DNA from 4 places in the Kitasatospora sp. NPDC029367 genome. Region 2 is predicted to be linked to each of the others. Evidence: riboswitches for the same ligand, from Rfam matches in the RefSeq annotation. Region 2 holds a riboswitch; each other region holds the start of a gene.
What was found. Region 2 has a riboswitch for cobalamin ahead of ACZ4W5_RS06130 (cobalamin biosynthesis protein). Riboswitches for the same ligand answer to the same signal wherever they lie in the genome.
Positions count from the first base shown of each region.

Region 1: it holds a riboswitch for cobalamin, as region 2 does, so the genes downstream of both, metE (5-methyltetrahydropteroyltriglutamate--homocysteine S-methyltransferase) here and ACZ4W5_RS06130 (cobalamin biosynthesis protein) in region 2, are expected to answer to the same signal.
Region 3: it holds a riboswitch for cobalamin, as region 2 does, so the genes downstream of both, ACZ4W5_RS18250 (CoA-acylating methylmalonate-semialdehyde dehydrogenase) here and ACZ4W5_RS06130 (cobalamin biosynthesis protein) in region 2, are expected to answer to the same signal.
Region 4: it holds a riboswitch for cobalamin, as region 2 does, so the genes downstream of both, ACZ4W5_RS18275 (peptidase) here and ACZ4W5_RS06130 (cobalamin biosynthesis protein) in region 2, are expected to answer to the same signal.

Region 1 covers NZ_JBVHYH010000075.1:33,296-40,618, forward strand. The annotation lists gene ACZ4W5_RS30830 (NADP-dependent oxidoreductase) at 1-653, shown strand, start outside; gene ACZ4W5_RS30835 (nuclear transport factor 2 family protein) at 749-1,108, opposite strand; gene ACZ4W5_RS30840 (TMEM175 family protein) at 1,162-1,782, opposite strand; gene ACZ4W5_RS30845 (CsbD family protein) at 1,952-2,155, shown strand; gene ACZ4W5_RS30850 (hypothetical protein) at 2,224-2,385, shown strand; gene metE (5-methyltetrahydropteroyltriglutamate--homocysteine S-methyltransferase) at 2,571-4,886, opposite strand; cobalamin riboswitch at 5,060-5,264, opposite strand; gene ACZ4W5_RS30860 (threonine/serine exporter family protein) at 5,468-7,000, shown strand; gene ACZ4W5_RS30865 (GDSL-type esterase/lipase family protein) at 7,110-7,323, shown strand, end outside.
Region 2 covers NZ_JBVHYH010000006.1:115,955-123,277, reverse strand. The annotation lists gene ACZ4W5_RS06140 (alpha/beta hydrolase family protein) at 1-445, opposite strand, end outside; gene ACZ4W5_RS06135 (helix-turn-helix domain-containing protein) at 885-1,577, opposite strand; cobalamin riboswitch at 1,773-1,901, shown strand; gene ACZ4W5_RS06130 (cobalamin biosynthesis protein) at 2,001-2,966, shown strand; gene ACZ4W5_RS06125 (cobyric acid synthase) at 3,096-4,610, shown strand; gene ACZ4W5_RS06120 (putative cobaltochelatase) at 4,607-6,676, shown strand; gene cobO (cob(I)yrinic acid a,c-diamide adenosyltransferase) at 6,683-7,288, shown strand; gene ACZ4W5_RS06110 (cobyrinate a,c-diamide synthase) at 7,293-7,323, shown strand, end outside.
Region 3 covers NZ_JBVHYH010000029.1:57,701-65,023, forward strand. The annotation lists gene ACZ4W5_RS18215 (aldehyde dehydrogenase family protein) at 1-294, shown strand, start outside; gene ACZ4W5_RS18220 (nuclear transport factor 2 family protein) at 334-690, shown strand; gene ACZ4W5_RS18225 (hypothetical protein) at 756-986, opposite strand; gene ACZ4W5_RS18230 (glutaminase) at 1,131-2,048, opposite strand; gene ACZ4W5_RS18235 (hypothetical protein) at 2,417-3,592, shown strand; gene ACZ4W5_RS18240 (type 1 glutamine amidotransferase) at 3,598-4,335, shown strand; gene ACZ4W5_RS18245 (serine hydrolase domain-containing protein) at 4,462-5,655, shown strand; cobalamin riboswitch at 5,750-5,929, shown strand; gene ACZ4W5_RS18250 (CoA-acylating methylmalonate-semialdehyde dehydrogenase) at 6,141-7,323, shown strand, end outside.
Region 4 covers NZ_JBVHYH010000029.1:67,852-75,174, forward strand. The annotation lists gene mmsB (3-hydroxyisobutyrate dehydrogenase) at 1-597, shown strand, start outside; gene ACZ4W5_RS18270 (enoyl-CoA hydratase) at 594-1,373, shown strand; cobalamin riboswitch at 1,453-1,611, shown strand; gene ACZ4W5_RS18275 (peptidase) at 1,710-2,777, shown strand; gene ACZ4W5_RS18280 (flagellar hook-length control protein FliK) at 2,813-3,292, shown strand; gene ACZ4W5_RS18285 (prenyltransferase/squalene oxidase repeat-containing protein) at 3,700-5,331, shown strand; gene ACZ4W5_RS18290 (hypothetical protein) at 5,328-6,485, shown strand; gene ACZ4W5_RS18295 (CbiQ family ECF transporter T component) at 6,496-7,323, shown strand, end outside.

The sequences.
Region 1 (7,323 bases), on a different contig from region 2:
TCCCGCGCCAGGCGGGCGGGTACGCCGAGTACGTCGTCGCCCCGGCCCGGCACCTCGCTCCGAAGCCGGCCGGTCTGACGCACGTGGAGGCGGCGGCGCTGCCGCTGGCCGGGCTGACCGCCTGGCAGGCCCTGGTCGACGCCGCCGACGTGCGCCCCGGCGAGCGGGTGCTGGTGCACGCGGCGGCCGGTGGCGTCGGCCACCTGGCGGTCCAGATCGCGAAGGCGCGCGGCGCGTACGTCATCGGCACGGCCAGTGCGGGCAAGCACGACCTGCTGCGCGAGCTGGGTGCGGACGAGGTGGTCGACTACCGCGCGGTCCGCTTCGAGGAGGCCGTGTCCGAGGTGGACGTGGTGCTCGACGGGCTCGGCGGCGAGACCGCCGAGCGCTCCCTGCAGGTGCTGCGTCCCGGCGGCCGGCTGATCACCCTGCCCGGCCCGGGCGACGTCCCGGCGGCGCGGGACGGCATCAGTGCGAGCTGGGTCCTGGTCGAGCCCGACCACCTGGGCCTGCGCGAGCTCACCGCCCTGGCCGAGCGGGGCGCGCTGCGGCCCGTGGTCGAGGCCGTCCTCCCGCTCGACCAGGCGGCGAAGGCCCATGAGCTCGGCGAGCAGGGCCGCACCACCGGCAAGATCGTCCTGACCGTCGTCTGACGGCCCTCGGCCTCGGCGGCTTCGTGGCGGACGGCCTCCAGGCCGGTCTCGGCGCCAGGCAGGCCGGTTTCGGCGCCAGGCAGGCCGGTCGAGCGCTACGCCTCCGGCCCGTACGCGCCGAGGCCCTGGCAGACCAGGCCGTCGCGGAAGGTGAGCACCTCCGCGACGGCCCGGCCGCGCTCGTTGCGGTAGTTGATGACGAGGGTGTCCACGGAGGCCCGGACGTCCTCGACGGTGAAGTGCAGGTCGGGCAGGTGCTGGAGGCCCTTCGACCAGTAGACGCGCAGGGCCTCCTTGCCGCGCACCTCGCCGGACGGGTCGCCGATCAGCTCGACGATCCGGGGCGAGGCGAAGACGACGTCCTCGGTGAAGTGGGCGAGGATGCGCTCCAGGTCGTGGGAGTTCCAGGCGGCGGCCCAGTCCTGGGCGAAGCGGGTGGCGAAGTCGTGGTCCATGGCCCGGAGGCTACGACAACCGGCCCTCCCCCGCCCGCCGTTCCGGGATCCGGTCACGCCTCCCGCGCCAGCAGCGGCACCCGTACCTGGTTGAACCCGTAGTAGACGGCCAGCAGTCCGTGGACGGCGAGGGCCGCCGGGGCGGAGAGGAAGGCCAGCGCGACGGTGAGCGGGTAGACCACCAGCCCCAGTTCGAACCGCCACCGGGCCGCCCGGGCGGCCGGCACGTCCACCCGCTCGTCGAAGCACCGGCCGGTGCGCGTGACGTGGTTCCAGAAGGCGGAGAACAGCGCCGACTGGCCGACCATCACCGCGCCGTACACGGCCGCCGCGACGTTCGCCGCCGAGCCGTTGCGCAGGTTCTGCGCGACCACGGCGGTCGGGAACGGCAGCACCGAGATCAGCATGAGCAGCAGCAGGTTGAGGAACATCAGCGTCCGGTCGACCCGCGCGAGGTGGGCGAACAGGGTGTGGTGGTTCACCCAGACCACGCCGATCACCAGGAAGCTCACCACGTACGCGAAGTACGACGGCCACTGCGCCCCGAGCGCCCGCCACAGCTCCGCCGCCCCGTGCGCCTGCGGGATCTTGATCTCCAGCACCAGCAGGGTGATCGCGATCGCGAACACCCCGTCGCTGAACGCCTCGATCCGGCCCGTGTCCCTGGTCTCCACCGGCAGAGCATCTCAGCCGGGCGGCCGCACCCCGCCGCACAACGCGCCAGGAGACCGATCCGCCCCGGTGCATGGAAGGGCGATTACGGGGCAAACGCAGACGAACAGGCGGTGGCACCACGCCACCGACGGACGACGGACGACGGACGACGGACCACAGGAGGACCGCATGGGCAGCCTGTCGAACAAGGCGCAGGAACTGGCCGGGAAGGTCAAGGAGAAGGCCGGGGACGCGACCGGCGACCAGAAGCTCAAGGGCGAGGGTCAGGCCGATCAGGTCGAGTCGAAGGTCAAGCAGGCCGCGGACGACGTCAAGGACGCCGCGCGCGGCGCCGCCGACCGGGTCGAGGGCGCCCTCAGGCGCGACCGCTGACGGCGGCACCCGATGCCGGGCACGAGCCCGACGGCGGACACGAAGAGACGAAGGGGAAGGGGAACGACATGGCACTGCTCCTGTTCATCCTGCTCATCGCGGTGGTGTTCGGCTTCGTGGGTGTCCTGGTGAAGGGGCTGCTGTGGCTGCTCCTGATCGGGATCGTCCTCTTCGTGGGCGGCCTGGTGTTCGGCGGCCTGCGACTCGGCAGCCGCCGGGCCGGGAGGTAGCACGGACCAACCGGGGCGAGGCCGGAGCCGGGACCGGGGCCGGGGTCGACCGGTCGGCCCCGGCCCCCCGCCGCCGCCCCCGCCGGAAGTCCTGCCCCTGAATCACCGACCCCAGGCGCGACACCGCCCCCGCGCGGGGGCGGGCCCGGCAGTCGTGCGCCGGGCCCGCCCCCGAACTCTCGTGCTCAGCCCGTGAGTTCGGCCCGCAGGCGGCGGGCGGCGCCGACCAGGCTCTCCAGCGAGGCGCGGGTCTCGGGCCAGCCGCGGGTCTTGAGGCCGCAGTCGGGGTTGACCCAGAGCCGCTCGGCGGGGATCGCCGCGAGACCGGCCCGGAGCAGCTCGACGGCCTCCTCGGTGCTCGGCACGCGCGGGGAGTGGATGTCCCAGACGCCCGGGCCGACCTCGCGCGGGTACCCGGCGGCGGCCAGCTCTCCGGCGACCTCCATGTGCGAGCGGGCGGCCTCCAGGGAGATGACGTCGGCGTCGAGGTCGTCGATCGCGGTCATGATCGCGCCGAACTCGGCGTAGCACATATGGGTGTGCACCTGGGTGTCGGCGCGCACGCCCGAGGTGGCCAGCCGGAAGGCCTCGGTGGCCCAGCCCAGATAGGCCGGGCGGCCGGCGGCGCGCAGCGGCAGGGTCTCGCGCAGGGCCGGTTCGTCGACCTGGACGACGGCGGCACCGGCGGCCTCCAGGTCGGTGACCTCGTCGCGCAGGGCGAGGGCGACCTGCCGGGCGGTCTCGGCGAGCGGCTGGTCGTCGCGGACGAAGGACCAGGCGAGCATGGTGACCGGGCCGGTCAGCATGCCCTTGACCGGACGGTCGGTCAGGTCCTGGGCGTAGCGGAACCAGTCGACGGTCATCGGGTGCGGGCGGGAGATGTCCCCGGCCAGCACCGGCGGCCGGACGTAGCGGGTGCCGTAGGACTGCACCCAGCCGTGCCGGGTGGCCAGGTAGCCGGTGAGCTGCTCGGCGAAGTACTGGACCATGTCGTTGCGCTCGGGCTCGCCGTGCACCAGGACGTCCAGCCCGGCCTTCTCCTGGTAGGCGATGACCTCGCGGACCTCCGCCGCCATCCGCTCCCGGTACGCGGCGGCGTCGATCCGCCCGGCGGTCAGGTCGGCGCGGGCGACGCGCAGTTCGGTGGTCTGCGGGAAGGAGCCGATGGTGGTGGTCGGCAGCAGCGGCAGTGCGAGCCGGGCGCGCTGGGCCTCGGCCCGTACGGGGTAGGGCTGGGCACGCCGGGTGTCGCCCGGGGTGACGGCCGCGGTGCGGGCGCGGACGGCCGGGTCCCGGGTGATCGGCGAGGTGGCGCGGGAGGCCAGGTCGGCGCGGTTGGCGGCGAGTTCGGCGGTGATCGCGCCGGTGCCCTCGCGCAGGGCGCGGGCCAGCAGGGCGGCCTCGGTGGCCTTCTGCTTGGCGAAGGCCAGCCAGCGGGCGATCTGCGGGTCGATGTCGCGTTCGAGGGTGGCGTCGATCGGCACGTGCAGCAGCGAGCAGGACGGCGCGACGTCGACCCGGTCGGCGAGCCCGAGCAGGGTGGCCAGGGTGGCCAGCGAAGCGCCCAGGTCGTTGATCCAGATGTTGCGCCCGTCGATCACCCCGGCGACCAGGCGCTTGCCGGGCAGCCCGCCGACGGCGGCGAGGTCCTCCAGGTTGGCGGCGGCCGGCCCGGTGAAGTCCAGCGCCAGGCCCTCCACCGGGGCCTTGGCCAGCACCGCCAGGGCGTCGCCGAGGCGGTCGAAGTAGCTGGCCACCAGCAGCTTCGGCCGCTCGGTCCGCGCGCCCAGCTCACGGTAGGCCCGGGCGGCGGCGTTCAGCTCGGCCGGGGTCCGGTCCTGGACGAGCGCGGGCTCGTCCAGCTGCACCCACTGCGCGCCCGCGGCCCGGAGTGCCGCGAGCAGCTCCGCGTAGACGGGCAGCAGCCGGTCCAGCAGGGTGATCGGCTGGAAGTCGGGGGCCACCCCGGGCGCCGGCTTGGCGAGCAGCAGGTAAGTGACCGGTCCGACCAGCACCGGACGGGCGTCATGGCCGAGCGCGAGGGCCTCCTCGAACTCGGCGACGGCCTTGGCCGGGTCCGCGGCGAAGGCGGTGTCCGGCCCCAACTCCGGGACGAGGTAGTGGTAGTTGGTGTCGAACCACTTGGTCATCTCCAGCGGAGCGACGTCCTGGTTGCCGCGCGCCATGGCGAAGTAGCCGTCCAGCGGGTCGGCGTCGACCGCCTCCCGGTGCCGCGGCGGGATCGCACCGACCGCCACGGTGGTGTCCAGCACGTGGTCGTAGAGCGAGAAGTCGCCGGTCGGGACCTCCTCGATGCCGGAGTCGGCGAGCTGCTGCCAGTTCCCCCGGCGCAGGTCGGCGGCGGTGGCCAGCAGTGCCTCGGCGGTGACGGCGCCCTTCCAGTAGCCCTCGATCGCCTTCTTCAACTCCCGGCCCCGGCCCTGCCGGGGGTAGCCGTGGGCGGTGGCGAGGGTCGCCGCGGCTGCGGACTTCGTGGTCAAGGGACTCTCCTTCGCGAGTCTGATTCCTCAAGTGCCCGGCGACGGGGGCGAGGACGCGAAGGGACGACGGACCGGGCGACCGCCCGCACACATGTGCGGCTCCGCCTGGTGTGGTCGCCGACCCGCCCTCGAGGTCACCGGATGGCCGCGCGCGAACGGTCGCGCCCGGGCAGTGGCAGGTCTTCGGACTCGCGGGCCCGCCCGTCCTCGTCGAGGACCGGCACCTACTGGCCGTCGCTTCCCAGACCCGACCCGGGCCCAGTGCGTATGACGGCGGTCGTTCCCGCTCACCGCTGCGGGGCAGTCCCGGACTGGCCTGTTGAAAGGCGTCACCGGGTTCCCTCTTACGACGCCCCGCCTGGCGGACGGGGCGAACCAGCTGCACCTGCCACCCTACGTCCGGCCCGCCGGTTTCCGGCCGGAGAACCGCGCAATCGTCCGCATGGTGAGACCGCGCCGGCCGCCGAGCGGGGCGCGCGGATCTTCCCGCACTCCGGGTGCGACGTTCACGAATCGATGACGATGGGTAGTCGAAGGAGTGCCGAGAGCAGCCGAGTTGGGGGGTGGTCCAGGGAGCGACGATGCGGGAACACGAGGAGAGCGGTGCGCGGGCCGGGACGGACGGGCCGGACGGTTCGCGGGTGCCGTCGCAGGGCGGACCGGGCGCGGCCGAGGAGGCCGATCCCGGCTCCGGAAGACCGCCCCGGGCGGTGGGTGGCGCGGTCCGCTGGCCGGAGCAGATGCTGCCGCTGCTGCGTTCCCCGAACTCCGCCCACCCGGCGGCCGGGCACGGCGAGGAGGAGGACGAGGGTGCGGCCGAGCCGGGGCCCGCCGCGGTCGCCGCCGTGCTCGGACTCGCGCTGCTGGTGGGCGAGTTGATGCTGACCTGTGGCGAGGGCGCCGAGGACGTCGAGGCGGCGATGCTCGCCGTGGCGCGCACCTACCGGGTCCGTCCCTGCGACCCCCAGGTCGCCTTCACCCGGGTCGCGATCTCCTACCGGCCCGGCCACGGCGACCCGCCGGTGACGGCCGAACGCTTCGTCCGCCGCCCCACCGGGGACTACTCCGGGCTGGCCGCGCTGTTCCGGCTGGTCACCGAGATCACCGCGGGCGGGCTCGCCGTGGACGACGCCCACCGGCGGCTGCGCGCCGTGCGCCGGCACTGCCGCCACTACCCGGCCTGGGTCCTGGTCCTCTCCTCCGGCCTGCTGGCCGGCGCCGCCACCCTGCTGGTCGGCGGCCGGGCCGACGCCCGGGCCTGGCTGGTGTTCGTGAGCGCCGTGGTCACCACGGTGGTGGGCGGCGTGCTGGCCGACCGGGTCGAACGGCACGACCTGCCGGAGTTCTACCGGATCGCGGCGGCCGCGACCCCGGCCGCGGTGGTCGGCATCCTGATGTCCTTCAACCAGCTGCAGCTGCGCGGCTCGGTGGTGATCACCGGCGGGCTGTACGCGCTGCTGCCCGGCTGGCCGATGGTCGCGGCCGTGCAGGACGGCCTCGCGGGCTTCTACCTCACCGCCGCCGCACGGCTGTTGGAGGTGCTGTACCTGCTGGCGGGCGTGGTCGTCGGGGTGATGACCGTGCTCTACATCGGGGTCAACAACGGCGCGGACCTGGCCGCCGAGAGCGGCCCGGCCGCCACCTCCAACCCGCCGCTGCAACTCGCGGCCGCCGTCCTGCTCGCGCTGACCTTCGCGGTGCTGCTCAACACCGAGCCGACCACCCTGCCGGCCGTCCTGGTCAACAGCGCGGCGGGCTGGACCACGTACTCCGTGCTGGCCGACGCGGGCACGGAGCCGATCGTGGCCACCGGCCTGGCCGCCGTCCTGGTCGGCCTGTCCGGCCAGCTGATGGCCCGCTACCGGGGCGGCTCGGTGCTGCCGTACGTCACCGCGGCCCTCGGGTCGCTGCTGCCCGGGTCGCTGCTGTACTTCGGGCTGCTCGCCTTCGTCCGCGGCGAACCGGAGGCCGGCCTCGGCCGCCTCGGGCACGCCACCGCCACCGCGTTGTCCCTGGCCATCGGCGTCAACCTGGGCCGGGAGGCGGCCCGGCTGTTCCTCCCGGCGCGGCCGTCCGCCCCGGCCGTCCGGCACCGGGGCCGCCACCGGCGCTGAGGTATCTCGCCCGGGCCGACACCAGCCGCTTCGCGGGCCGCTGCGCAGGCCGCTGCGCAGGCCGCATAGAGTGCGCTGATCATTCCGACTGAAAGGCCACGGCGTCACGGTGACCGAGTCCCACCCCCACCTCCTGTTCTCCTTCGGCACGCTGCTGGACCAGCAGGTCCAGACCGCGCTCTTCGGACGCACCGTCACGACCACCCCGGCCTCCCTCGCCGGGTACGCGACCAGGCCCCTCACCATCACCGACGAGGCCGTGATCGCCACCAGCGGCCAGGACGTGCACCTGACCCTGGAACGCAGGCTCGGCAGCACGGTCG
Region 2 (7,323 bases):
GCCAGACCGGCAGCGGGCCCAGCTCGCCCTCGGCCACGGTGTCGGTGAAGGCCAGGCCGAGCGCCGAGGTCGGATCGCCCAGGTACACGCGCGGAGTGAAACGGACCTCCGTGCCGGGCGTCAGCGTGCCCCGGTCCGCCCGGACCAGGCGCCGGGTGACGCCCTGCGCGTCACTGTGCAGGACCTCCTCCACCACGGCATGCCCGCCGTCCGCCCACTCCACCGCCCAGCGGCCGGGCCGCAGGCTCTCCGGGCGCCGGCTGAACGTCACCCGCCCCGCCGCCAGGCTCTGCACCAGCACCGGCCCCGAACCCTGGCCGCCGGCGGTTGGGCCCGCACCCGGACGGACCATCCGCTCGGAAGCCCGACGGCCGACGACCAGGACGGCGGCCCCGGCGGCGGCTCCGGTGGCGGCCGCCACGACGGCTGCGGTTCTCCAACGCATATCGATCCCCGCTCTGTTCACGGACCTGGACGGTGTTCGAGGACCAGTCCACAAGGGGCCTGGCGGGGCGGCCACTGGGCTGGGCCGTCTGGGGGCCGGGGGCCGCTGCGCGGGGCTTTGGTTGGGGGGTGGGCTCTCGGGAGGGTGGGTTGGTCCGGGGGCGGTTCCGGGGGTGGGCGCTCCGGGGGCTGGATGATTTTCAGACCGCCGACCCTCATCGAGGGGTGCTGGGCGCCGTTGGCGGTCTGAAAATCACCCGTCACGCCCCCTTCCGCACCCACCCCCTCCACCGCCCCCTCCCGCAGCGCGTCCCTCTCGCCTGGGTCGGGTGGGGGGAGGGGGGTGGTGGGGGTGGGTGGGTGAGTGCGGGTAGGTGGGTGGGGGTGGGGGTGGGGGGTGGCGTGTGTGTGGGGGGGTTGGTGTTTGTGGGGTGGTGTGGTCAGACGGGGATGGTGGGGTGGTGGGTGCTGAGGAGGTGCCAGAAGCGGGGGGTGAGGGGTGGGGTGGGGGTGGTGGGGTGGGTGGTGGTGCCCCAGTGGGAGGGGATGTGGTGTTCCTGGTGGAGGACGGGGAGGACGGCGGCGAGGTCGGGTTCGGGGACGGGGACGAGGTGGGCGATCGGGCGGAGGTGGGGTTGCCAGCGGCCGGCCACGCATTGGCGGAGCAGGGTGTCGAGGGCCTCGCGGCGGCCGGTGGCTTCGATCAGTTCGGTGAGGCGCAGACCGAGGACCTGGGCGAGGGCGTGGGTCTGGTCGGGGTCGCCGTCCCAGTGGCCGGTCAGTTCGGCCTGGCGGTAGGTGGGGAGGGGGATGCCGACCCGTTCGGCGACGGTCTCCGGGGGGAGTTCCCGGGCGAGGCGGTGGTCGCGCAGGGTGACCGGGGGGCCGGGCATCAGGGCGGCGGCCGGGCACCAGAGGGCGCGGGCGAGGGCGATGAACTCGGTCTCGCCGGGGCGCAGCACGCCGTCCTCCCAGGCGAGGACGTGGCCGGGGAGCAGTCGGACGCCGTGTGCGGCCATGCCCTCGGCGACCTGCTCGGGGGTCAGCCCTAGGCCGGTTCGGTGGGCCCGGGCGGCCTCCGGTGAGAACGGCACCGGGGTGGGGGCGGCGGCGGGGGGCTTTCTGCGGCGCATGGCCGAACCGTAGGCGTGGCTCGCGGCGCGGCCCCAGCCGCCGAACGCACGAAGCGGGGGCGCCGGGCCCGTCGTGGGGCTGGGCGATCGCACAGGGCGGGGGCGGGCGTGTCGTGTGACCAACCCCTCCGTGACCTCGGTTGACTCCCGGTTCGGGCGCGTGATGGGATCCTGGGGCCAAACGGAGGCATGGAGAGGAAGCCGGTGCGAGTCCGGCGCGGTCCCGCCACTGTCACCGGGGAGCACGCTCGGAAAGTGCCACGGCGGCCCGTCAGGGGCCGCTGGAAGGCCCGGGGGTGCGTCGGACCCGGAAGCCAGGAGACTCTCGCCCCCGGTACGTCGATCCAGGGCGCGGACCCTGAGTGAGGACACCCACGCGATGCAGGCTGCCCCGCCCGGTTGGATTCCCAGCCTTTCGTTGTTGTGCGCCCGCTGACCCGGGCCGCCGCCTTCGGCCTGGGCGCGCTCGCGGGCTACGCCGCCGACGCCCGGTACGCCGACCCGCGCCGCGGGCACCCCGTCGCCCTGTTCGGCACGGCCGCGGGGCGGCTGGAGCGGCGGCTGTGGCGCGACGGCCGGGCGGCCGGTGCCGGGTACACCGCGGTGTGCGTGGGTGCGGTGGCGGCCGGCGCGCTCGCTCTGGACCGTACGGTCGGGCGCCGTCCGCTGGGCCGGGCCGCGTTAGCGGCGGGGGCGACCTGGACGGTGCTCGGTGGCACCTCGCTGACCCGGGAGGCCCGCACCATCGGACGCTCGCTGGCCGTCGGCGATCTGACGGCGGCCCGGGAGCGGCTGCCGCACCTGTGCGGGCGGGATCCGAGTGCGCTGGACGGGCAGCAGATCGCCCGGGCGGTGGTCGAGTCGGTGGCGGAGAACACGGCGGATGCCGTGGTGAACGCGCTGGTCTGGGGCGCTTTGGCCGGTACGCCGGGGCTGTTGGCCTTCCGTGCGGTGAACACCCTGGACGCCATGGTGGGCCATCGCTCGCCCCGCTACGCCCGCTTCGGTTGGGCCTCGGCCCGGCTGGACGACGTGGCGGGCTGGCCGGGTGCCCGGCTGACGGCCCTGCTGACGGTGGCCGCCGCGCCCGAGCCCCGGACCGCCTGGCGGGTCTGGCGCCGGGACGGTTCCGCGCACCCGAGCCCGAACGCGGGCCAGGCCGAGTCGGCCTTCGCGGGGGCGGTCGGGGTCCGGCTGGGCGGGACGTTGCAGTACGGGGAGCGGGTGGAGCACCGGCCGGTCCTGGGTGCGGAGTTGCGGCCGGTGACGGTGGACGACATCGAGCGGGCCTGCACGCTGTCCCGGCGGGTGGGCGCGCTGGCGCTGGGTACGACGGTCGCGGGGCACGTCCTGCTGCGGATGCTGATGAGGAAGAAGGGTGGGGCATGAGCGAGCGCAGCGAGTTCATCATCGGAGGGTGCGCGTTGTGCGGGGCGGGCGAATGAGCGAGCGCAGCGAGTTCATCATCGGAAGGTGCGCGTTGTGCGAAGCGCCTGCCGAGCGTAGCGAGGCGGGCGCATGAGCAACGCACTGTTGGTCGCGGGGACGACCTCGGACGCGGGCAAGAGCGTGGTGACGGCCGGGATCTGCCGTTGGCTGGCCCGGCAGGGTGTGCGGGTGGCCCCGTTCAAGGCGCAGAACATGTCGCTGAACTCCTTCGTCACCGCCGACGGCGCCGAGATCGGCCGTGCCCAGGCGATGCAGGCGCAGGCCGCCCGGGTGGAGCCGGAGGCGGCGATGAACCCGGTGCTGCTCAAGCCGGGCGCGGACGGCCGCAGCCAGGTAGTGCTGCTCGGCAGGCCGGTGGCCGAGGTGGGCGCGCTGGACTACCGGGAGCGCAAGCCCGTCCTGCTGGAACGGGCGCTGGAGTGTCTGGCCGATCTGCGCGCCCGCTACGACGTGGTGGTGTGCGAGGGCGCCGGCTCCCCCGCCGAGATCAACCTGCGGGACCGGGACATCGCCAACATGGGGCTGGCCACGGCCGCCGCGCTGCCGGTGGTGGTGGTCGGGGACATCGACCGGGGCGGGGTGTTCGCGGCGATGTACGGGACGCTGGCGCTGCTGTCGGCGGAGGACCAGCGGCACGTGGCCGGCTGGTTCGTCAACAAGTTCCGCGGCGACGCCCGGCTGCTGGCGCCCGGGCTGGAGATGCTGCACGAGCTGACCGGCCGTCCGGTGCTGGGCACGCTGCCGATGCTGCCGGGCCTGTGGCTGGACGCCGAGGACTCGCTGGACCTGTCCACCGTGGTGGACCGGGTGGACGGGCGCGGGCCGCTGGGGGCGGACGTGCTGCGGGTCGCCGTGGTGCGCTTCCCGCGGCTGTCGAACTTCACCGACCTGGACGCGCTGGCCCAGGAGCCGGGCGTGCTGGTGCGCTGGGCGACCCGGCCGGAGGAGCTGGCCGACGCCGACCTGGTGGTGCTGCCCGGCACCCGGGCGACGGTGGCGGACCTCGCCTGGCTGCGCGAGCGCGGCCTGGAGCCGGCGCTCAGGGCGCGGGCGGCGGCCGGGCGGCCGGTGCTCGGGGTGTGCGGCGGCTACCAGATGCTGGCGCACTCGATCGAGGACGAGGTGGAGTCGAAGGCGGGTCTCGTCGAGGGGCTCGGGCTGCTGCCGACCCGAGTGCGCTTCGGTGTCGAGAAGGTGCTGGCGCGGCCGGTCGGCGAGGCGTACGGGCAGCGGGTCGAGGGGTACGAGATCCACCACGGGGTGGTGGACGTCGAGGGGGGTGTGCCCTTCCTGGACGGCTGTCGGGTCGGCTCGGTCTGGGGCACCACCTGGCACGGCGCGCTGGAGAACGACGGCTTCCGCCGTGAACTCCTGCGCGAGGTCGCCGACTTGGCGGGGCGGGCGTTCGTGCCGGCACCGGACACCTCGTTCGCCGAGGCGCGCGAGGCCCGGCTGGACCGGCTGGGCGACCTGATCGAGGAGCACGCGGACACCGACGCGCTGTGGAAGCTGATCGAGGGCGGGGTGCCGGCGGCCGGATCGCTGCCGTTCCTCCTGCCCGGAGCACCTGGGAGTGACGCATGAGTGAGGTCCGCTATCCGTTCACCGCGATCGTCGGGATGGCCGACCTGCGGCTCGGGCTGCTGCTGAACGCGGTCTCCCCGGCCGTGGGCGGCGTGCTGGTGCGCGGCGAGAAGGGCACCGCGAAGTCGACCATGGTGCGCGCGCTGGCCGGGCTGCTGCCCGCCATCGCCGTCGTGGACGGCTGCCGGTTCGCCTGCGACCCGGCCGGGCCGGACCCGCAGTGCCCGGACGGGCCGCACGCCGCCGTCGGGAGTCACGAACGGCCGTCCCAGCTGGTCGAGTTGCCGGTCGGTGTGGCCGAGGACCGGATCGTCGGCTCGCTCGACCTGGAGCGCGCGCTGGCCGAGGGCGTCAAGGCGTACGAGCCCGGACTGCTCGCCAAGGCGCACCGCGGGGTGCTGTACATCGACGAGGTGAACCTGCTCCAGGACCACGTGGTGGACCTGCTGCTGGACGCCGCCGCGATGGGCCGCTCCTACGTCGAGCGCGAGGGCGTGTCGGTGCGGCACGCGGCGCGGTTCCTGCTGGTCGGCACCATGAACCCGGAGGAGGGCGAGCTGCGGCCGCAGCTGCTCGACCGCTTCGGCCTGACCGTCGAGATCGCCGCCACCCGGGAGCCGGCCGAGCGCGCCGAGGTGGTCCGGCGCCGGCTCGCCTACGACGCCGATCCGGCCGGTTTCGCGGCGCGGTTCGCGGCGGAGGAGCGGGAGCTCGCCGAACACATCACCGCGGCACGGGAGTTGCTCCCGAAGGTCGAGCTGACGGATGTGGCGCTGCGTCAGATCACTGCGGTGTGCGCCGCGTTCGAGGTGGACGGGCTGCGCGCGGACATCGTGATGGCCCGCACCGCGGTCGCGCTGGCCGCCTGGGCCGGGCGGACGGAGGTGCTGGAGGAGGACGTCCGCAAGGCCGCCCAGCTGGCCCTGCCGCACCGGCGCCGGCGCAACCCCTTCGACGCCCCCGGGCTGGACGAGGAGCAGCTGGACCGCACCCTGGAGGAGCACGCCCAGCCGGAGGAGCCGGAGCCGGAGGACGACGGGCCGGAGGGTGACGGGGACGGCCCGGACGGCGGCGGTGACGGTGGCCCGGGGGGCGGCGGTCCCGACGGTGGCGGTGCGCCCGAGCCGGCCGACGGCGGCGCTCCGGAGGCGTTCGCTCCCGAGGACGCCGAGGCGCCCGAGCCGCAGCCCGTACCGGCCCAACACCCCTCCCCCGCACGGGAGTCGGCCCCGGTCGCGGCCGGGGACCCGTACCGGACGCGGCTGTTCACCGTGCAGGGCACCGGCCACGGCGCCCAGGGCCGCCGCTCCCCCGCCGAGACCACCGGCGGGCACACCGTCCGGGCCCGCCGCCCGCAGGGCACGCTGAGCCGGCTGCACCTGACCGCGACCCTCCAGGCCGCCGCGCCGCACCAGGTGGCGCGCGGGCGGGCCGGCCGGGCGCTGGTGCTGCACAAGGACGACTTCCGCGAACAGGTGCGCCAGGGACGGGAGTCCAACCTGGTGCTGTTCGTGGTGGACGCCTCCGGGTCGATGGCCGCCCGGCAGCGGATGACCGCCGTCAAGGGCGCGGTGCTGTCGCTGCTGATGGACGCCTACCAGCGCCGGGACAAGATCGGCATGATCACCTTCCGCGGCGCGGACGCCGAACTGGCGCTGCCGCCCACTTCCTCGGTGGAGGTCGGCGCCGCCCGGCTGGAGACGCTACCCACCGGCGGGCGCACCCCGCTGGCGGCCGGCCTGCTGCGCGCCCACGAGGTGCTGCGGGTCGAGCGGCTGCGCGACCCGAACCGGCGCCCGCTGCTGGTCGTGGTGACCGACGGCCGGGCCACCGGCGGGCGGGACGCGCTCGCCCGCTCCCAGCGGGCGGCCACCCTGTTCGCCGCCCAGGGCACCGCGAGCGTGGTGCTGGACTGCGAGTCCGGGCCGGTCCGGCTGGGCCTGGCCCGCACCCTGGCCGGGCTGCTCGGCGGCAGCGCCGTCAGTCTGGACGAGCTGCGCGCGGAGGGCGTGGCCTCGCTCGTCCGCGCGAACCGTTCGACCACTTCGATCCGAAAGGCGGCCTGAGCCGACATGCCCAAGGGTGTCCCCGAGAGCGTTCCCGACGACGGTCTGACTACCCGTCAGCGCCGTACCCAGCCGATCACCGCCGTGCACACCGGCCCCGGGAAGGGCAAGTCCACGGCCGCCTTCGGCATGGCGCTGCGGGCCTGGAACCAGGGCTGGTCGGTCGGGGTGTTCCAGTTCGTGAAGTCCGCCAAGTGGAAGGTCGGCGAGGAGAACGCGCTGCGCGTGCTCGGCGCCTCCGGCGAGGGCGGCACCGTCGACTGGCACAAGATGGGCTCCGGCTGGTCCTGGATCCAGCGCTCCGCCGAGCAGGAGATGACCAGCGAGGAGGCGGCCAAGGAGGGCTGGGAGCAGGTCAAGCGCGACCTCGCCGCCGAGACCTACCGCTTCTACGTGCTGGACGAGTTCACCTACCCGATGCACTGGGGGTGGATCGACCCGGAGGAGGTCGTCTCGGTGCTCAAGGACCGCCCGGGCAGCCAGCACGTCGTCATCACCGGCCGGTACGCGCCCGAGGCGCTGACCGAAGTCGCCGACCTGGTCACCGAGATGACCAAGGTCAAGCACCCGATGGACGCCGGCCGCAAGGGCCAGCGCGGTATCGAGTGGTGACCTCTTGAGCAACGTCCCGCGCCTCGTCGTCGCCG
Region 3 (7,323 bases), on a different contig from region 2:
GACGACGTCGAGGACGCCGTCGCCCGGGCGAACGCGAGCGAGTACGGGCTCGGCGCCTCCGTCTGGTCGTCCGACCCGGAGGCGGCCCTGGCCGTCGGGCGGCGCCTACGGGCCGGCACGGTGTGGATCAACGAGGTCCAGCACCTCACCCCGCTCGTCACCTTCGCGGGCCACAAGCAGTCCGGGCTCGGCTCGGAGAGCGGCGCCGAGGGGCTGCTCGAATACACCGCGCCCCAGACCGTCACCCTCCGCCGCGCCACCGCCCCCTCCCCCGCAGCCTCAGCCTCGGCCTGAGACCCGGGCGTGAACCGACGACATCGAAGGAGGCCGGCGATGCCGACCGAACAGCAGGTCAACGACTGGGTCAAGGCGTACGTGCGGGCCTGGCGCAGCAATGCGCCCGAGGACATCGCGGCCCTGTTCTGCGCCGACGCGGAGTACCACGAGTGGCCGTACGAGACCGACTGGATCGGCCGCGCGGAGATCGTGCAGGGCTGGCAGTCCCGGGAGGTGTGGCAGCGGGGCGGCTGGGACTTCGAGTGGTCGATTCTCCTGATCAACGGGGACACGGCCGCGATCAGGGGCACCGGCGTCTACAAGGAGCTCGGCACCTTCGCCAACCTCTGGACGGTGACCTTCGACGACCAGGGCAGCTGCGCGATGTTCCGGATGTGGAACAACCAGGTCTGACGCGGCGCGGACAGCGAGCGGCACGGAGAGCGAGCGGCACGGCCGGTGGCAGCAGGTGAGCGGACTCAGGGCTCGATGACGAGGCGTTCGATGAGGTCGTCGCGGAGGGTGAACCGGTAGCGCAGATCGACGGTGCCGCCGGGGAAGTCGCCTTCGAGATGGTGGGTGGCGATGTAGTGGGTCGCGTCGGTCTGCTCGGCGCCCGTGAGCTGGATGGTGTAGCTGAACTGGGTGGCGGATCGACCGAGCCACCCCTCGATCTCCTCGGTGCCCTGGTAGGTGTTGCCGTCGTCCACGTATGTCTTCGCCGCAGGTCCCGCGGCGAGCGACGCGATGCGCAGCCGCTACGCAACACGGCAGGCCCTCCCCGCGGAAGAGGCGTGAGGCTGCTCGGACCGGAGACCGCCCGGTGGCCCCCCGGCCGGTCCGGGCACCGCCGGTCAGAAGATGGACCAGCCGGTGTGGGTGGTGAGGGCGTCGAGCGCGGTGATGCCCGCGATCGAGTTGCCGTGGGTGTCGAGGGCCGGCCCCCAGGTGCAGAGCGTTCCGCGCCCCGGGATGACGGCCAGTATGCCGCCGCCGATCCCGCTCTTGGCGGGCAGGCCGACGCGGTGCGCGAACTCGCCCGCGGCGTCGTAGGTGCCGCCGATCAGCATGACGGCGTTGATGCGCTTGGCCTCGCTGCGGGTGAGCAGCCGGGTGCCGTCGGCCCGGAGGCCGTGCCGGGCCAGGAACCCTGCGGCGAGGGCGAGGTCGCGGCAGCTCATGGTGAGGGCGCACTGCCAGAAGTAGTGGTCGAGGACGTCCGGGACGGGGTTGTCGAGGCGGCCGTGGTCGGCCAGCAGGTGGGCGAGCGCGGCGTTGCGGTGTCCGTGCTGGCTCTCGCTCCAGGCGACCTGGGCGTCGAAGTCGATGCGGGGATTGCCGCTCTCGGTGCGGAGGAACTCGCGCAGGGTGCCCCGGGAGTCCCCGGTGAGGGTGAGCAGCCGGTCGGTGGTCACCAGCGCGCCGGCGTTGACGAACGGGTTGCGCGGGATCGCGTTCTCCCGCTCAAGCTGGGCAAGGGAGTTGAAGGGTGACCCGGAGGGTTCCTTCCCCACCCGGGTCCAGAGCGAGTCGCCGTCGCCGGCCAGGACCAGGGCGAGGGTGAACACCTTGGAGATGGACTGGATGGAGAACGGGACCTGCCAGTCCCCGGTACCGCGCGGCGGTTTGCGGGTGTGGGTGTCCGCGATCGCGAGGCCGAACCGGTGGGGGTCGACGGCGGCGAGGGCCGGGATGTACTGGGCGACGGTTCCCTCGGCCAGGACGGGGCGAACCGCTTCGTTGATGCGTGCGAACAGGTCCTCGTAGTCCATGCCGGCCCCCCTCCGCGGGCGGGACGCCGTTGTCCGGCCCGGCATCAGCATGCGCCGGGGCGCTCGCGGGGGGAAGGGCGCCCGGAGCGGCGCGGAGGGGTTCCGACCCGCGAACCGGAATCCCGGCGCCTTCTTGCGTCGAGCCGGATGCGCTGTCAGAACTCCCCGCGCAGACTGATGTGCGTGTTCGCCGTCGGGGGCAGCCTGCCAGGGTGAATCGGAAGCGGAGCTCCGAACAGGACGGCGCGCCGGACGCCTGTCACGGGGAGCTCGGAAGTCGGCAAAGGCCGGAGATGCCGGATTCGTTGGGGGGCGGTCGCATGGACGGCGCTGGACCTGTCCCGGACAAGGCCGGACTACCGGGCGGAGTGCTGATACCGCATCCGCGTGAGCCTGCTGCGCCGCCGCCTGCGGAGCCGGGCGTCGACTTCTGCGGCGACGCCCTGCTCCTGCTGACCGGGCCCTTCTTCCCCGGGCCGGTCTCGCTCGCGGACTCTCCGGGCTTCGCCGTTCCGGCGGACGGCCGACTCGATCCGCAGGGGCGCCTCACGCTGGTGCACCGGTCCCTGGACCAGTTCCTGCGCGGCTCGCTCACCTTCGGCAATCCGCCGGTCGACCTGCTCACCCACTTCGCCGGGTCGGAGGAGTTCGACGCGCGGCTGACGGCGATCGTGCGGGAGACGACGGCGCTACCGGTGGAGCTGCACGTCACCGGCATCCTGTTCCCGGACGGCTACGGGTCGGTGGCCGTGCACATGCGCGTCGTCGAGGGGTGGACCGGGAGGCAGCGGGAGCAGCTCATCGACGGCTTCGGGCCGAAGGGCCGCGACGACCTGACCACGCGCATCAGGGACGAGCTGCTGCCGGCCCTCACCGCGATGTCCGACCGGTGCCGACAGGGGCCGCCGTGTCCCACGGTCCTGCCGTACTTCAACCTCACCTACGCGGGCTGGACCACCCACCCGGCACCCGGCCGGGCGACCCTCTCCGATGCGCTGCGGCACCTGATCTACCCCCGCTCCGCCGCACCGATCCCCTCCGAGTCGACGTGGCCGCAGGAGTTCTTCTACCCCGGATACGCCTTCTTCCTGCTGGCCTCCCGGGACGGCCCCGGCGAGACGCTCGACCAACTCGAACACCTTCTCGGTCAGTTGAACGTGCACTACGCCCGACTCGAACGCTCCGCCAGTGCCGCGGAACGGATCGTCCGCGAAATGGCACTGAACGAGGACCCCGAACTGCTCATCTCGCTGGAACGACGGCTGCGCGCCGACTACCAGGCGCTGGTGCGGCCCACGTTCAGCTACGACTTCCACGTGCTCAAGCTGCGCGACAGTGTCCTGGAGGCGTGGGAGACCGAGAAGGTGCGCGAGCGCACCGACACCCTGCTCGACATGGCGCGGCGCGCGGTGGAACGCAAACTGGAGCACGACCAGCTGCGCCGGGTGACGAAGGTCAACCTCGCAGTGACGATCGTGGCTATCCTGAGCTTCGTCCAGTGCGTCGACTCGGCCCTCAACCTGTGGTCGAGGTTCTTCGAGTAAGAGGGGTGGGGATCGTGCCGGTGGACGTGCAGATCTGCGTCGCGGACGGGCTGATCTACGACAGTCTCGACTACGCCGACCGGATCGAGCAGCGGCTGACCCGAGCCGGCCTGAGCTGCGGCCGCCTGGACCTGGTGACCGAGGCGGCCGAGCTGACCGCGCGACGGCAACAGCCGGCCTTGGCGTACGTGTTCACCGGAGGCCAGACGTCTGTGCACTCCGACGCCGCGTGGATGCGCGCGACCATCAAGCTGATGGGGGAACTCGTCGCCGACGCGAACGGGCGTGACGGCGACACCGGCCCCGCGGTGGTCGGCGTGTGCCTGGGCTCGCAGCTGATCGCCGAGGCGTTGCGTCCGGGCTCGATCATCGACACCTCGGGCATCGAGGTCGGCCTGACCGAGGTGAACCGGGTCGGCGACCGCCGGGGCGTCGGCGTCGTGCCGTCGTTCCACTACCAGGCGATCAGTCCGCAGATCGAGGAAGTGGACGGCGTGCGGATCGAGTACCGCAACGAGCACACCTCCGTCCAGGCGCTGAGCTACGGCGAGCGGGTCTTCGGATGCCAGTTCCACCCCGAGCTGACCCCGGACGACGTGCGCCGGCTGATCGACTTCAACGAGGACGTCATCAGCCGCTGGCACGGCGACCCGGCCGCGGCGCATCGCTCGGTCGAGCGGTACCAGGACGACCTGCCCGAGGACCTCTTCGAGCGCCTGGTGATCGACCGCATCACGCGCTGACGCCGTCGGGGTCCGCTGCACCGCGATCCCGATGCGCGGCGATCCCGGAGGCATTCGGATGAATGTCCGTAGGGGGGCCGGTGCGGTGCCGCGGGCAGAAGCCTGGAACGACCTATCCAGGGGCGTATGCCTATCCGAACGGGCCGATCTGCCCTGCTGCGCACCGTGACGACCATCTCTGCCTGCCTGGCAGCCTCCCTGCCCGGGATCGCCGCGCCCGCGGCGGCCGTACCGGTCCCCAGGGAACCGGCCGCCGCGTCGCAGTCCTGGGAAGCGACCGCGGCCAAGCTGGACCGGGTGATCCGGCAGACGGCCGCCGACGCCGGTGTCCCCGGCGTGATCGTGGGCGTCTGGAAGCCCGGACAGCCGCGCTACGTACGGGCTTTCGGCGTCGCGGACACGAGCGACTGCGCCCCGATGCGAACCGACCTGAACATGCGGATCGGCAGCGAGACCAAGACCTTCACCGTCACCGCGCTGCTCCAGCTCGTCGACCGCGGCGAGGTCGGCCTGGACGACCCGATCTCCGCATACGTCGACGGGGTGCCCGACGGAGAGCACATCACGCTGCGTCAGCTCGCGGACATGCGCAGCGGCCTGTTCGCCTACAGCAAGGACCCGGGCTTCCAGCACCTGCTGACGACCGAGCCGCATCGCCAGTGGTCGCCGAACGAGCTGCTCGACATCGCTTTCGAGCATCCCAACCAGTTCCCGCCCGGCACGCAGTTCGACTACTCCAACACCAACACCGTGCTGCTCGGCCTGGTCGTCGAGAAGGTCACCCACCGCCCCTTGCGGGACGCGATCCGGGACCTGATCACGCGGCCGAGCGGCCTGGACCGCACCTTCCTGCCGGTGGCGGCGGAGTTCCCGCTGCCGCACGCCCACGGCTACACCGACATGACGCCGGACGGCACGGTGGCGGATGCCACGGACTTCAACCCGAGCTGGGGCTGGGCAGCCGGCGCGATGATCTCGGACCTCGACGACATGCGCTCCTGGGCGGAGAACGTCGCGACCGGCGGCCTGCTGTCCCCGAAGACCCAGGCGGAGCGCCTCGACGCGCACCCCACCGGCGCGCCGGGTGACGCCTACGGACTGGGCATCGACATCAACCACGGGTGGATCGGCCACGCGGGCTCCCTGCCCGGCTACCAGAGTCTGACGGTCTACCTGCCCGCCCAGAAGGCGACGATGGTGATCCTGCTCAACACGGACATCCCCTCGAACGGCGAGAACCCCAGCACCCTGCTCGGCCGGGCCATCACCCGGGTGGTCAGCCCCGACAACGTCTACGGCGACGCCTCCGACCAGGCCTGACGCACGACCCGGGGGGGGGACGCGGGGGAGGTCACGACAGCAGGGCGCGCCGCGGGCCTCGGACCCCGGACCTCTGGACTTACTAGGACGTCCGACTATATGGTCGATGCCAGGTCCGCGGTGTCAGGGAAGCCGGTGTGAGTCCGGCACGGTCCCGCCACTGTGACCGGGGAGTTCGTCCTCGTGGATGACGGCCACTGGCAGCCAGCCGGGAAGGCCTGGGGGCGGGCGTGGATCCGGGAGTCAGGATACCGGCCGCGGGTGGTCCGTGTTTTCCACGAGGATGGAGACGACACGCATGACTCCGGGCTGCCTTTCCCGTTCCGCTGCCCCTTGCCCTGCCGTGCTGACCGTCGGGGCACACCTGCTCCCCCGACGCTGACGTCAACCGCCGGACCGCCGTAGGCGCGCACGACCGTGCGCCCGGACGGTGGCGGTGGTCTCTCCATTCCTCCTCTCCCCATCCACGATGAGAGAAGGAACCGATGGTCCGTGAACTGACCCATTTCGTCGGCGGCAAGCGCGTCGCCGGGACGTCCGGCCGGTTCGGCGACGTGTACGACCCCAACACCGGCCGGGTGCAGGCCCGGGTGCCGCTGGCCGACCGGGCCGAGGTCGAGGCGGTGATCGCCGACGCCGCGCAGGCCCAGCCCGAGTGGGCCGCCTGGAACCCGCAGCGGCGGGCGCGGGTGCTGCTGCGCTTCCTGCACCTGGTCGAGCAGGAGAAGGAGGACCTGGCCCGGCTGCTCTCCGCCGAGCACGGCAAGACCGTGGCCGACGCCCACGGCGACATCCAGCGCGGCCTGGAGGTGGTGGAGTTCGCCGCCGGGATCCCGCACCTGTTGAAGGGCGAGTTCAGCGACAACGCCGGCACCGGCATCGACGTCTACTCGATGCGCCAGCCACTCGGCGTGGTCGCGGGCATCACGCCGTTCAACTTCCCGGCGATGATCCCGCTCTGGAAGGCCGCGCCCGCGCTGGCCTGCGGCAACGCCTTCGTCCTCAAGCCCTCCGAGCGCGACCCTTCGGTGCCGCTGCGCCTGGCCGAGCTCTTCCTCGAAGCGGGGCTTCCCCCGGGCGTGCTCAACGTCGTCAACGGCGACAAGGAGGCCGTGGACACGCTGCTGGAGGACCCCCGGGTCGAGGCGCTCGGCTTCGTCGGTTCGACCCCGATCGCCCAGTACGTCTACGCGACCGCGGCGGCGCACGGCAAGCGCGCACAGTGCTTCGGCGGCGCGAAGAACCACATGATCGTGATGCCGGATGCCGATCTCGACCAGGCCGCCGACGCCCTCGTCGGCGCCGGCTACGGCTCGGCCGGCGAACGCTGCATGGCGATCTCGGTCGCCGTCCCGGTCGGGGAGGAGACCGCGGACGCGCTGGTGGCGAAGCTGGTCGAGCGGATCGCCGCCTTGAAGGTCGGCCGCTCGGACGACCCGGCGGCCGACTTCGGTCCGCTGGTCGGCCGCGACGCCCTGGAGCGGGTCCGCGGCTACCTGGACCTCGGGGTCCGGGAGGGAGCCGAACTCGTCGTGGACGGACGGGACTTCCGCCTTCCCGGCCACGAGGACGGCTACTTCCTCGGCGCCTCGCTGTTCGACCGGGTCACCCCCGGCATGCGGATCTATCGGGAGGAGATCTTCGGCCCGGTCCTGACCGTGGTCCGCG
Region 4 (7,323 bases), on a different contig from region 2:
GCGGACGCCAGGGCGGCGCACGAGCTCGCGGTGAACGCCGGGCACCGCGCGGTGGACGCGCCGGTCTCCGGCGGAGTGGTCGGTGCGACGGCCGCGAGCCTCACCTTCATGGTCGGCGCGGAGAAGGAGCACTTCGAGAGCGCCCGCCCGGTGCTGGAGGCGATGGGCCGCAAGGTGGTGCACTGCGGCGCCCCCGGTGCGGGGCAAGCGGCGAAGATCTGCAACAACATGATCCTCGGCATCTCGATGATCGCGGTCAGCGAGGCGTTCGTGCTCGGGGAGAGCCTGGGGCTCAGCCACCAGGCGCTGTTCGACGTCGCCTCGACGGCCTCCGGCCAGTGCTGGGCACTCACCAGCAACTGTCCGGTCCCCGGGCCGGTGCCGGCCAGTCCGGCGAACCGCGGGTACCCGGCCGGGTTCGCCGCCGCGCTGATGGCCAAGGACCTCGGGCTGGCCGCCGGGGCCGCCGAGGCAGCGGGCCTGCCGACCGAACTCGGACGCAGGGCGGCGCAGCTGTACGCGGACTTCGCGGCGGCCGAGGGTGCGGGCCTGGACTTCTCGGCGATCATCACCACTCTGCGGGAGGGCGGCAAGTGACCGAGACCTACGAGACGATCCTGGTCGAGCGCAGGGGACGGGTGGGGCTGATCACGCTCGACCGGCCGAAGGCGCTCAACGCGCTCAACACGCTCCTGATGAACGAAGTCGTCGCGGCCGCAACGGACTTCGACCGGGACCCGGACATCGGCTGCCTGCTGGTCACCGGCTCGGAGAAGGCCTTCGCGGCCGGCGCCGACATCAAGGAGATGCAGCCCCTCGAGTTCGTCGACGCCTACCTCGGCGACTGGTTCGCCGCCTGGGACCGCTTCGCCGCCCTGCGCAAGCCGGTGGTGGCCGCCGTCGCCGGCTACGCGCTGGGCGGGGGCTGCGAGTTGGCGATGATGTGCGACATCCTGCTGGCGGCGGACACCGCGAAGTTCGGGCAGCCGGAGATCAAGCTCGGCGTCATCCCGGGCATCGGCGGCTCGCAGCGGCTCACCCGTGCGATCGGCAAGGCGAAGGCCATGGAGCTGTGCCTGACCGGCCGGACGATGGGCGCCGAGGAGGCCGAGCGGGCCGGACTGGTCTCCCGCATCGTCCCCGCCGACCGACTGCCGGCCGAGGCCCTGACCACCGCCGAGACCGTCGCGGCGATGTCCACCCCGGCGGCGATCATGCTCAAGGAGGCCGTCAACCGGTCGTACGAGACCACCCTCGCCGAGGGCGTCCGCTTCGAACGCCGTCTCTTCCACGCCGTCTTCGCGACGGCTGATCAGAAGGAGGGCATGGCGGCCTTCGCGGAGAAGCGCCCGCCGGAGTTCCATCACCGCTGACGGCACTCGCGGTGCGCCGCCCCCGCCCGGGGCGGCGCTCCGCCCGTCGCTGGTGCCGCCGTGATGTGACGCACGATCTCTTGACCCGGTCTTTTCCGTTTCGCCATGATGAGCCGTCACGTTGTGACTCCGTCGACGGGGGAAGTCCGGTCCGAATCCGGCGCTGACCCGCAACGGTAGGCCGCCGACGGCAATGTCGGTGGCGAGCCCGAGTACCCGTCGGCGGGGATGTGTCGTCCCTCCTCCCGTCGTGGTCTGCGGGCCGGAGCTCCGAGGGCTGCCCGGCGTGGTGCCGACGTCCCCCGGGCCCCTGCGTCCAGGCCCGGAAAGGCACCCATGCCCGCGCTCCGCCGCACCCTCGGTCTGCTCGCGATACCCGCCCTGGCGCTCGCCACCGCGCTCCCGGCGGCCACCGCCGCCCACGCCGACACCACGTCCTCCCGGACCGTTCGTCCCGACGCCGCCGCGGGCGGCTGGCTGGCCCGCCAGCTCGTGGACGGCGACCACTTCGAGTCCGTCTTCAACGGCACCGCCTACCCCGACCAGGGCCTGACCGTCGACGCCGTGCTGGCCTTCGCCGCCTCGCACAGCTCCGACGAGGCCGCCGCGAAGGCCACCGCCTGGCTGGCGAAGCCCGAGATCGTCTCCGGCTACCTCGGCGACGGGACCACCGAGGCCTACGCGGGCGCCACCGCGAAGCTGCTGCTCGCCGCCGAGGTACGCGGAGCGGACCCGGCGTCCTTCGGCGGCGTCGACCTGCCGGCCCGGCTGCGCTCGCTGCAGACCGCCGAAGGACGGTTCTCCGACCGCTCGCAGTGGGGCGACTACAGCAACGCCTTCGGCCAGTCCCTCGCCCTGATCGCCCTGCACCGCTCCCCCGGCGGCGCCCCCGCCGCGGCCGTCGACTTCCTGGCGAACAGCCAGTGCGCGGACGGCGGTTACCCGGTCTCCTTCGGCCAGCCCACCTGCACCAGTGACCCCGACGCCACCGCGCTCGCCGCCCAGGCCCTCGCCGCCACCGGCCGTACCGCCAAGGCGGACGCCGGCCTCACCTGGCTCGCCGCCCACCAGAACGCCGACGGCGGCTTCGCGGCCGCCGGGGCGACCACCTCCAACGCCAACACCACGGGCCTGGCCACCGAGGCACTGCTCGCCGGTGGGCGCCTCGGCGCGGGCCTCAAGGGCTGGAGCCGGCTGGTGAAGTTCCAGCAGGGCTGCTCCGCCGACCCGGCGGTGCGCGGCGCGGTCGCCTACGACGCGACGGGCTTCAACGCGGGCAGCGGCGCCCGGGCCACCGCGCAGGCCGTCCTCGGCCTGGCGGGCGCCCCGCTGGCCACCCTCTCCGCCGCCGGGGCCCGCCCCGACGCCCCCGCCCTGGCCTGCCCGACCCCGGCCGCCCGCTGAGTCTCCGAACCCCTGATCCCACGAGGAGAGTTCCGATGACCGAAACCCTCACCCCGGCCCGCCCCGTCCGCCGGATGCTCGGGTCGATCGCCGCCGCGGCGGCCCTCACCGCCGGCCTGCTCGGCGTCTCCGCCGTCCAGGCCCCGCAGGCCCGGGCGGCGGCCTGCAGGGGAACCACCGGCGTCACCGTCGTGGTCGACTTCACCGCCGTCGGCGGCGGCATCGAGACCGGCTGCGCCCCCGGCGACCCCGCCAACGGGCTCGCCGCGCTCACCGGCGCCGGGTTCTCGTACGCCTTCCACCCGCGCTTCCCGGGCTTCGTCTGCAAGATCAACGCGCTGCCCGCCACCTGCACCAACCCGACCGGCAGCGCCTACTGGTCGTACTGGCACGCCCAGCACGGCGGGCCCTGGTCGTACAGCAACCTGGGCGCGGGCAGCTACGACCCGGCCCCCGGCGACGTCGAGGGCTGGTCCTTCGGTGCCGGTGCCCAGCCGGGCATCACGGCGCCCTGACACGTGAGCGAACCGGCGCCCGTCCTCCATGCGGAAGGGCCGGGCGCCGGTGCTCAGGGTCGGCCGCCCTGCCCGGAGTTCCGGGCGTCCGCCCGCCCGTGCACCACCGCGAGGACCGGCCGACGAGGTGGTGTGAGCTATCTGACGATCCGTTGACTCCCTGTTGACCGGCGTGGTCTGATGAACCGGTTTTTAGCCCTCGGCGTTCAGGGGAAGCCGGTCCGACTCCGGCGCTGACCCGCAACCGTAGGCCCACCTCGGTGGGTGAGCCGGAATGCCTGGACCGGGGGCCTGTACACACAGCACTTGCGTCGTCGCGGACTACGACGCAGCTCTTGACGGCCCGTGTCCCAAGGCGGCCGTCGGCTGCGCCATGGTCTCCTGCGTCGACCGACGAGGGAGTCGTCGTGAGGGTCAGCAGCAGTCGCACACGTCACACAAGCCGGGACCTCGCCTCCCTGGTGGTCGCCGGAACCGTCGCGGCCGCCGCCTGCGGAACGGTCCTGCTCGGACACCCCGGCACCGCCGCCGCCGACCCGATCCCGTCGCCGACCCGGCCGCAGGCCGCCGCCGGAACCCGCCCCGACGGCGCCACCACGGCACCGGCCCCGGCCGCCGGGCGCACCCCCGACCTGGGCAGGGGCAGCGCCTACCTCACCGGTCCGGCCCAGCTGATCGACGGTCACTACTACGAGGCCTTCCCGACCTTCGCCGACTTCGGCCTCACCATCGACGGGGCCTACGCCCTCGCGGCGACCGGTACCGATGACGCCGCGCTGCGCAGGATCGTCGACTTCCTGGACCAGCAGGGCAAGGACCCCAACGAGCGGACCGTCAACGACTGGACCGCCGTCGGCACCGAGTACGCGGACGGCGGCTCGATCGGCAAGGCGGCGCTGCTCGCCGAGATCGTCGGCCGCGACCCGCGGGCCTTCGGCGGCCACGACCTGATCGCCGCCCTGGACCAGGCCCTCTGCGCCAAGGCCGACCAGAACACCGGCTGCGCGGCACCCGGCAACTACACCTACGCGGCCTCGGTGTTCTCCCAGTCGCTGGGCGTCATCGCCCAGGTCCGGGCCGGGGACGCCACCAACGCCGCGCCCGCGATCGCCTACCTCAGGGGCCTCCAGCACCCGGACGGCTCCTGGCCGAGCCTGATCCCCGCCACCGGCGACTCCAACGTGGACAGCACCGCGATGGCCGTCATGGCCCTCGCCCTCGTCCCCGGCGACGAGGCGGCCCAGGCCGTCGACAAGGGGCTCACCTGGCTCGCCGCCCAGCAGTTGCCCGACGGCGGCTTCCCCGGCGCAGCCGGCGACTCCACCAACTCGGCCGCCCTCGCCGTCCAGGGCATGACGCTGCGCAAGGCCGGCTACGGCGGGCAGATCGCGAAGGCGCTCGACTTCCTCGCCGGCCAGCAGAACGGCGACGGCGGGTTCAACGTCGCGTCCGCCGGGCAGCGGGGCTCGAACGTCCGCGCGTCCACCCAGGTGGTGGGCGGTGCCACCGGGATCTCCTTCGGCACGCTGTCCAGGAACCTCGGGGGCACGCCGACTCCGACGCCCACTCCGACGCCGACTCCGACCGGCACGCCGACGGGGACTCCGACCAGGACGCCCACCGGCACACCCACTGGCACGCCCACCGGCACGCCGACCGGCACGCCCACTGGCACACCGCCTGGCACACCGCCTGGCACACCCACCGGCACGCCGAGCCCGACGGGCTCGCCCACCTCCACCGAGTCCGCTTCGCCCACCGCCGCTCCCGCCACCAGCGGCGGCCCGACCAACTCGCTGACCAACTCGCTGACCAACTCGCCGACCAACTGGCCCGCCGACGGCGTCGATGCGCCGGCCGGAGGCGGCGGTGCCCCCGCCGAGGGCGTGGCGGCGCGGACCGGTTCCGGCAGCCTGGCCAGCACCGGCACCCCGGCCTTGGCCCTGACCGCGGGCGCCGGTCTGCTGACCGCCTTGGGCGCCGCGGCCGTCATCCTCGCCCGCCGCCGCAACGCGGCCGCTCCGGGGCGTCACCGGTGAGCCGGGGACTCCGTGAGCGGCTCCCCCGGCTGCTCGGGGCGGCGGCGCTGACCTTCGCGCTCGCCTTCGGCGGCGTCGCCGTGGGCGCGGCCCCGGCTGCTGCGACGCCGTTGCCGATGGATCAGTGCACCACGACCTCCGGGGCCGTACTCGCGGTGGACTTCGGGAAGTGGGGCGGCCCGCTGCTGCGCTCCTGCGGCACCACCCCGACCACTGGCTACGCCCTGCTCAACCAGGGCGGCTGGAAGACCACCGGCACCGGGCACGACGGTCCGGCGTTCATCTGCCGGATCGGCTACAGCGGTTTCCAGGGCGGCAAGCAGTACCCGACGCCGGACCAGGAGAAGTGCGTCCAGACACCCCCGACCACCGCCTACTGGTCGTACTGGCACGCCGATCCGGGCCAGAACACGTGGTCGTTCAGCCAGCTCGGCGCGATGCTGTACCAGCCGAAGCCCGGCAGCGTGGACCTGTGGATCTTCGGCGGTACGAACATCGAGGGCACCGAGGGGCGCCCGGCCTTCTCGCCGGACAGCGTCCGGGCACACAACTCCAGTCCCGGTGGGCAGCCGGCCGACCCCGGCGGCCAGGGCGCCACGGGCGGCTCCGGCGGCGCCTCAGGAGGCTCCGGTGGCTCCGGCGGCACCGGTGGTGCCTCGGGAGGCTCCGGCGGCAGTTCGACGGGTGCCACCGGCACGACCGGCGGCAGCGGCTCCAACGGCAGCACCGGCGGTACGGGAGGGGCGCGTACGACCGGCGGTAGCGGCACGAGCGGTGGCGCCGGAACTGGGCGGGCCCCGGTGCCCGCCAAACCGCCGGGGGCCGGCACCGCCGGCACCCCCCAGGACGGCGCCACCCCGCCGGGCGCGGCCGAGCCCACACCGGTGCCCGGCACACCGGTGCCGGTCGACCCGCCCAGCGCGGCGCCGACGGACACCCCGACCGGTCAGCCGACCCCACAGCCGGCGGAGGCCGCGGCCGCGCCGACGGCCACCCCCGCCGTACCGGGCGGAGTGGTGAACGCCGACCCGGTGGCGGACGCACCGCAGGACTCCGGCTCGATGCTCCCCGCCGTACTCGGAGCCGTCCTCGTCGTGCTGCTCGGTGTGGCCACCGTGGTCGTCGCGCGCCGCCGCCGGCGCCGGGCGGAGTGATCCGGTGACCATGCTCGACAAGCGCGACACGGCCTCCCCGCCCCGCGTCCCCGGCCTGGGTGCGGGGGGCCGGCGCAGTCCGCGGAACCTGCATCCGCTGGCCTGGTGGACGTGGGCGCTGGCGCTGGCGACCGCGGCCAGCCGCACCACCAACCCGCTGCTGCTCCTGCTCGTCCTCGCCGTGCTCGGCTACGTGGTCACCGCCCGGCGCAGCGAAGCCCCGTGGGCGCGCGGGTTCACCTACTACCTGTGGGTGGCCCTGACCGTGGTGGCGATCCGGGTGCTGTTCCGGTGCGTCTTCGCCACCGGCATCACCTCGCACGACCACCTGCTCTTCTCCCTGCCGCACATCCCCACCCCGGCCTGGTACGCGGGCATTCAGCTGGGCGGCCCGGTCTCGCTGGAGGCCACGCTCTCGGCGGCCTTCGACGGGCTGCGGCTGGCGTGCCTGATCTGCTGCATCGGCGCGGCGAACACCCTGGCCAACCCCAAGCGTGCCCTGCGGGTGCTGCCCGGGGCGCTGTACGAGCTCGGCGTCGCCGTCACGGTGTCGCTGAGCGTCGCGCCGCAGCTGGTGCAGAGCGTCCAACGCGTCGCCCGGGCACGGCGGTTGCGCGCCGGGCAGCGCAAGGGCGTCCGCGCGTTGCGCGGCATCGTGGTGCCGGTCCTGGAGGACGCGCTGGAACGCTCGCTCAGCCTGGCCGCCGCGATGGACTCGCGCGGCTACGGGCGCTCCGGCACCGCGTCCCGGCGTTCCCGCCGGCTCACCGGCGCACTGATGCTGCTCGGCATGTGCGGCCTGTGCGCCGGGGTGTACGGGCTGCTGGACGGTACGGCC